2 regions of the Sutcliffiella sp. FSL R7-0096 genome follow, and region 2 is predicted to be linked to the other one. Evidence: riboswitches for the same ligand, from Rfam matches in the RefSeq annotation. Region 2 holds a riboswitch; the other holds the start of a gene.
The links. Region 2 has a riboswitch for S-adenosylmethionine ahead of mtnK (S-methyl-5-thioribose kinase). Riboswitches for the same ligand answer to the same signal wherever they lie in the genome.
Positions count from the first base shown of each region.

Region 1: it holds a riboswitch for S-adenosylmethionine, as region 2 does, so the genes downstream of both, MKY77_RS02945 (YezD family protein) here and mtnK (S-methyl-5-thioribose kinase) in region 2, are expected to answer to the same signal.

Region 1 covers NZ_CP152003.1:545,660-549,073, forward strand. Annotated here, with positions in the region: gene MKY77_RS02935 (diacylglycerol kinase) at 1-666, shown strand, start outside; gene MKY77_RS02940 (hypothetical protein) at 798-1,259, shown strand; SAM riboswitch class I at 1,381-1,485, shown strand; gene MKY77_RS02945 (YezD family protein) at 1,543-1,704, shown strand; gene MKY77_RS02950 (phosphoadenylyl-sulfate reductase) at 1,993-2,709, shown strand; gene MKY77_RS02955 (inorganic phosphate transporter) at 2,740-3,414, shown strand, end outside.
Region 2 covers NZ_CP152003.1:1,644,590-1,648,003, forward strand. Annotated here, with positions in the region: gene mtnA (S-methyl-5-thioribose-1-phosphate isomerase) at 1-162, opposite strand, end outside; gene mtnK (S-methyl-5-thioribose kinase) at 166-1,362, opposite strand; SAM riboswitch class I at 1,472-1,630, opposite strand; gene cspD (cold-shock protein CspD) at 2,118-2,315, shown strand; gene MKY77_RS08390 (carbon-nitrogen family hydrolase) at 2,681-3,414, opposite strand, start outside.

The DNA.
Region 1 (3,414 bases), 1.1 Mb from region 2:
CTTGGTGTGATACCAGTCGGAACAACCAATGACTTTGCTAGAGCATTGGACCTTCCACGCGATGATATTTTAGGTTGTGTCGATGTCATTGCAACAGGGGTTCCGATGCCTGTTGATATTGGAAAAGCGAATGACCAGTACTTCATGAACATTGCCGGTGGCGGGAAAATGACCGAGCTATCCTATGAAGTACCGATTAAAATGAAAACGATGCTGGGACAGCTTGCCTACTACCTCAAGGGGATCGAGATGCTTCCTTCCATTCGTCCAACAAACGTAACGATTGAATACGACGGGAAGATTTTCGAAGGCGAAATCATGCTTTTCCTCGTTTCACTTTCCAATTCGGTTGGAGGATTCGAGAAACTCGCACCTGATTCCTGCATGAATGACGGCATGTTTGACATGATCATCCTTAAAAAGGCAAACATCGCCGACTTTATCCGGATTGCCTCATTGGCGCTTCGCGGCGAGCATGTGAAGGATCCGCTTGTCATCTACACCAAAGCCAATCGGGTAAAAGTAAACACGCACGAAAAAATGCAACTTAACCTGGATGGAGAATACGGTGGACTGCTTCCGGGCGAGTTCGTTAACCTATACCGTCATTTAGATGTAATAGTAGCTGAAAAGCGTAAAGAAATCGAAATGGCTAAATGCCAATAGAAATACATTCTAAAATGGTGCCAGACCCCCAAACATGGGATTCTAGCACCATTTTTATTTTCCTATAACGTAGACAAGGAAAAATATGTTAAGGTTTAAGAAGAAGTACGGGGTGTAAAGGGGGAAGTAGCTTGAAGAAAATAGGGGCTTTATTCTGTTTGTTATACCTGTTGACGGCTTGCAGTTTAGAAACACAAAAGGAAGCGGACCCAGTAATGGATATCTCGTCCCTCTCGCTTGGGATGGGGGAAAATGAGTATGGGACGGTTCAATATGTCCGCTACTCCATGATTCTTACATATAGTGAAAATCTAAAAATAAATGAAAAAACGTTGGAGCCTTTACTTGCAGGTTGGATTGAGGAGCGTATGCTTGACCATGAAATTGAGTTGGCGGATGAGATTGGTAACGGCCAGTTAAAGCTGGAAGGAAAAGTGACCTTTGATTCTAACGGCCTGACAAAACGAGATATTATTACCTATGAAAAAATAGAGGAAACCATCCAAGGAGTTATGTTTGAAACAAAAGCTGGAAAGATGTATCAAGCCGTGCTGGTGAAAGATGGAACGAAGCTTAAAAAAATCGGTAAATAAACGGAGTTGGATAGGACCAACTTCCTAAAATCGAAAAAATCCAAAAAAACTGTCAATATCATTGTTGACAATTCATATAAGTATGGTAGGATTAATTTTATTAAAAACAACACAAATGAAACGCTTATCTAGAGCGGCTGAGGGACTGGCCCGTTGAAGCCCGGCAACCTGCGAACAGCAAGGTGCCAATTCCAGCAAAATGGATACCCATTTTGGAAGATAAGGTGCAGGATACATACAATGCGCCTTTCCATAATGGAAGAGGCGTTTTTTATTTGGTGAAATGGAGGCGAGCCAACTGGCACAATCGGAATGGGATGATGTTGTAACTCACTTGGAAAGGATGCTGCAATCAATCAAATTTGGATCTATCACCCTTGTCGTACAGGATGGAAAAGTCATTCAGATAGAAAAAAATGAGAAGGTTCGCCTTCAGAAAAAATAAATATTGCCAGAATACAGTTGGTGATTGGAGCAAAGGGCGAAGACTCCTTCGGGAGGTAGCGCTTAGTGGAGACCCCGCAGGCTTGCCGAGGAGGCTCCACAAGCGCCCCCAGGAAAGCGTAACCCGTTGCGTAAATCACCAACGTGTTTAATGACATTTTAAAAATCAAATAAGCGCTGACCAGACAAACTGGAGGCGGTCTTTTTACATGATGCTTAGCTCGCATGCACAAGCACATATGTAAAGGGGCTGCCTTTTTTCGTTGGGAAAGAAAGGAGCAACAAGAAGATGAACCAGAAAATAACGTATGAAAGTTGGAAGGAGATATCAACAGACTTTGAGGTACATGATCCTTCAAAAGGCGCAAATGCCGTCTTGGAATGGGCTTATCAGGCCTATTCATCAGATGATATCATCTATGCCTCAAGCTTTGGGGCCGAGGCGGTGGTCCTGATCGACCTGATTCAAAGAGTAAAACCGGATGCCCATATTGTGTTTTTAGATACAGATCTGCATTTTCCGGAAACCTATAAGGTCATTGAACAGATAGAAAGTAGATTCCCGGAATTGCAAATCGAAAAAAGGAAGCCAGCGCTAACCTTGGAAGAACAAGCATCAGCGCATGGCACGGCCCTTTGGAAAAGAGATCCTAGCCTCTGCTGCCACATTCGCAAGGTGGAACCGCTAAAAGAAGCGCTCACGCCAAGGAAGGCATGGATATCCGGTCTCAGAAGGGAGCAGTCACCAACCCGGGCCAACACAAACTTCCTGAATCGTGATGATAAGTTCAAAAATATTAAAATCTGTCCGCTCATCCATTGGACATGGGAGGATGTTTGGGATCACATCCGTATCAGGAGGCTTCCTTATAACGAGCTCCATGACCAAGGATATCCAAGCATCGGCTGCTTTCCCTGTACACAGGCAGTCGGCGCAGCCGGAGATTCCCGCGCTGGCCGTTGGGCGGGGAGTGGCAAGACGGAGTGCGGACTGCATACAAACTAAGGTTGTCTGGGAAGTGAAGGAGGAAAAAGCATGTTAGTTACGATGGCCGTCATCGTTGGTCTATTTTTCGCCATGAATATAGGGGCGAGCGGTGCGGCGGCATCCATGGGTATCGCCTATGGATCAGGAGTTGTCAAAAGAAATCTTGCCTTGGTTCTGTGCGGGATTGCGGTATTCTTTGGGGCATGGCTTGGCGGGGGCGAGGTCGTCAAGACGATGGGAAGTGGGATTGTGCCGCAAAGCACCTTTACCGTTGCCATTGCACTGATTGTGATTGCATCTGCGGCTCTATCTTTATTTTTAGCGAATGTGTTTGGCATCCCGCTTTCCACGAGTGAAGTGACGGTCGGTGCAGTCGTCGGTGCCGGAATCGTCTATCAATCTGTCTTTGTCGGAAAGCTCGCCTGGATTGTTTCGTTCTGGCTTTTGACCCCTGTCCTTGCATTCTTGCTTGCAATCGGGGCCACCTGGGTGCTGAAACATAGAGTGATAGATCGGTGGGTTAAATCATCCCGGGCCGTTCCGATATTGTCGGTGCTTGTCGTGGTGATGGGGGTGTTCGAGGCATTCTCGGCAGGGATGAACAATGTAGCTAATGCGGTGGGACCTCTTGTCGGGGCAGGCATCATGAGCACCGGACAAGGAATTCTCTGGGGAGGATTGTTTGTTGCACTTGGCGCACTATTGCTCGGCCAGCGCGTCATG
Region 2 (3,414 bases):
CGGTGCACCCCTAACTTTTAAAGTGACAATCGCATCATAAACATCATAAAGGGTCTTCAGGTCAAGGAACACGGTTTCATGTGGCAGTTTCTGTTGATCTAATAAACGGATAGATGTATCCATCCATTCGACAGATAGTGGAAGGCCAGTTGTAACAGTCATAAGTCATTTAATCTCCTTTAAAACATTTTCAAATAAAGATTCTATCTCTTTCGTGTTCTTGAAATTTCCTGCCTCCAAGACTAGTAATCTTCCAAGCTCCAGCGACTTTTGCTTGATTAGAATACGCTTGGCGAAAGGTTGGACGGTGTCGAGGTCTGCTACATGGGCCAATCCGATGGTGCGTCTGATAACTTCACATCCTGCAAAACCGATCGCCTCCGCATAAACTTTTTTTAGTACATAATCCAGATACCCTGGAGTTGTGGTGAACTGCTCCACGCTGGACGTTTTCCACAGGTCGGAGAAAATAGAGGTGAAAGTCTCCCAAACTTGGTGTAGATGAGCCGTAATATCGCCTCTCTCTTCGTCTGTTCTAGTGATGGCTTGCAGTAAAATGTTCGCAAAGAATTGACCAACATCAAAGCCGATAGGTCCAAAATAAGCAAACTCCGGATCAATTACCTTAGTATCGATTTCGTTGGCGAAAATGCTTCCGGTATGAAGGTCTCCATGAAGAAGCGCTTCCCCATTCGTTAGAAATTTGAATTTCAGTTTCGCGACTTCAAGTTTCAGGGTTTCATCCTTCCAAATTTCTTCCACTGCACCTAGAAGTTCCGGCTCATAACTGTTTGTCTCACTATCAAAGAAAGGATCTGTGAACACAAGGTCTTCAGTAATCTTACAAAGTTCCGGGTTGGAAAATTGCTGTTGCAGAGTCTTTTTTTCCTGTTGGTTCAAACCGAAATCTGAAGTATAGAATAACGTTTTAGCCAAGTATTCCCCAATGTGTTTGGAAATGAGGGGATAGTCCTTGCCATGAATAAAACCGTTTCTTGCGATGTCTAGATGCGAAAGGTCTTCCATGATCGTAATGGCCAATGCTTCGTTTGTATAATACACTTTCGGAACAAGGTTAGGGACAAGTGTCGCAGCATTCTTCAAGTAGTTCCCTTCGATTGTGGCACGATGCAAGGTGAGAGGCCAGCTTTCTCCAACAACTTTGGCATAAGGTAGTGCCTGTTTGATAATAATCCCTGTATTGTTTTCATCTCTGATATGAAAAACAAGGTTCAAGTTCCCATCACCTATCTCTTGACAGTGAAGAAGTGCTCCTTCCTTGAAAAATTCAAGGTCCTTTGCCAACGACACGGCTGTAGCTTCAGTTAATGGTTCATAGTTTGTAGTTGCAGTAATCGTCATATTTTTTACCCCCGAGTCATCATTTATCGTAAAATTTAGATCGGGGCGTTTATTTCAAAAATAAAAGCCCCTTTCCATAAGAAAGAGGCTTGAAGCATCAACTTCTCCCCTCTTATCTGCCAGAAGTCACTTCTGCTGGAATTAGCACCGTGCCTTATGAACGATTACGTTCGGCGTCAATTAAATGTAACGCCCTGTCTCACAACAGTATTACGGTCGGTTGCTGGGTTTCATCGGGCCAAATCCCTCCACCTGCTCTTGATAAGAGATCGCAACAATATATATTGCGAATGTATTTAATTGTGTGAAAATTATTGCTTGTTGAAAATAATAACAAGGTGTTTAGATGGATGTCAACCATTTTTTTAAAAAGGCTTTTTCTCAATTTGTTGCTTTTTATTAGCAAAAGTCTGCAAATGGACTTTGTAGCGTTTCTTAATCTGTATATGCATGTAGTATTACAGCAGGGAAAAGAGCACGACAATAAGGAATATTATTGTTGGTTAAAATATACAAAAAGCAACAAAGTTACGAGAAAAGGCTTTAACAAACAGGAATCTGATTATTTTGAAGAATTAAGTTGAATTGTATGAATTGTTTGGTTAAAACCTTGAAAAAATGATGGGCACCTGCTATTATTAAACTATTATTTTTGTTCGTGAATATGGAAAGTCAGAAACAAGTTTTCGTCTTGAAATGTTTGAAAGAGCAAGAATAGTAATATTTACGTGGGTAAACCACAAGGAGGAACAAACATGTTACAAGGTAAAGTAAAATGGTTCAACGCAGAAAAAGGTTTTGGATTCATCGAAGTTGAAGGTCAAGACGACGTATTCGTACACTTCTCCGCAATCCAAGGCGAAGGTTTCAAAACTCTAGAAGAAGGTCAAGAAGTTTCTTTCGAAATCGTTGAAGGTGCTCGTGGACCTCAAGCTGCTAACGTTACAAAATAATGCTAGCCAAATAGAAAAGGACTCCATCCCGGAGTCCTTTTTGTTTTGAAAGAATAAGAGAATTTTATAATACAGATGATTTCCGTTCCAGGCGCTTCGCTTCCCTGCGGGCGGTCCGTGAGCCTCCTCACAACGCTTCAGGGTTCTAACCTGTCCCTTCCTCCCGCGGGCGTCTGCGCGCCTTCCACTCCAATCAACATAATGACTTCATTTACTTAAGGCTGTGTAAAAAAAACTCTAACTGAGCTATTTGAAAAAGTTCTAACATTACGTTTTGTAATTTTCAGCTATGGATTGGAGCTAATGGCGAAGACTCCAGCACCGTCCCGCGGAAAGGAACAGCGGTGTATTATTAAACCGCTAAATTAATAGTATTGTGGTCTTCTATCTTCAAAGATCGGGATTCTTTTCCTTACTTCCTCCACTTTAGCCAAATCAATTTCAGCAGTAATAATCTCTTCTCTTTCTCCTGCTTCTGCCAAAACTTCCCCCCAAGGATCAATAATCATGGAGTGTCCTGCAAAAGCATTCTTCGGATCTGCGCCTGAACGGTTACAAGCGATTACATAACACTGGTTCTCAATGGCCCGGGCGATAAGAAGGGTACGCCAATGGTCAACCCTTGCCAAAGGCCATTCTGCAACAACAAAGATTGCTTTTGCATCTTTTGTAGTATGGGCACGGATCCACTCAGGAAACCGTATATCATAGCAAATGAAGCCAGCACATGTTTCTCCGTCAAGCTCAAACATTCCATCTGTCTTTCCTGGCTGGAGGAAGTGATGCTCGTCCATCAATCGAAAAAGGTGCAATTTGCTATATTCTCCGGCAACTTCTCCATCTTTGTTGACCGTAATCATCGTGTTATAAATCCCTTTGTTTGTTTTTTTGGCGACAGAACCACCCACAATGTGAGCGTTCAGCTCTTTTGCCGCAGATTTAAGGAACTTGGTTGTAACAAAACCGCCAGAATCTGCAATCTTATCAAGGCGTCCGAGATCATAGCCTGTAGACCAAAGTTCAGGTAATACGATGATATCAGGTCGATCATTGCCTGCCACTGTCAACAGTTCACAAGCTTTTTCTATATTTGCTTCGG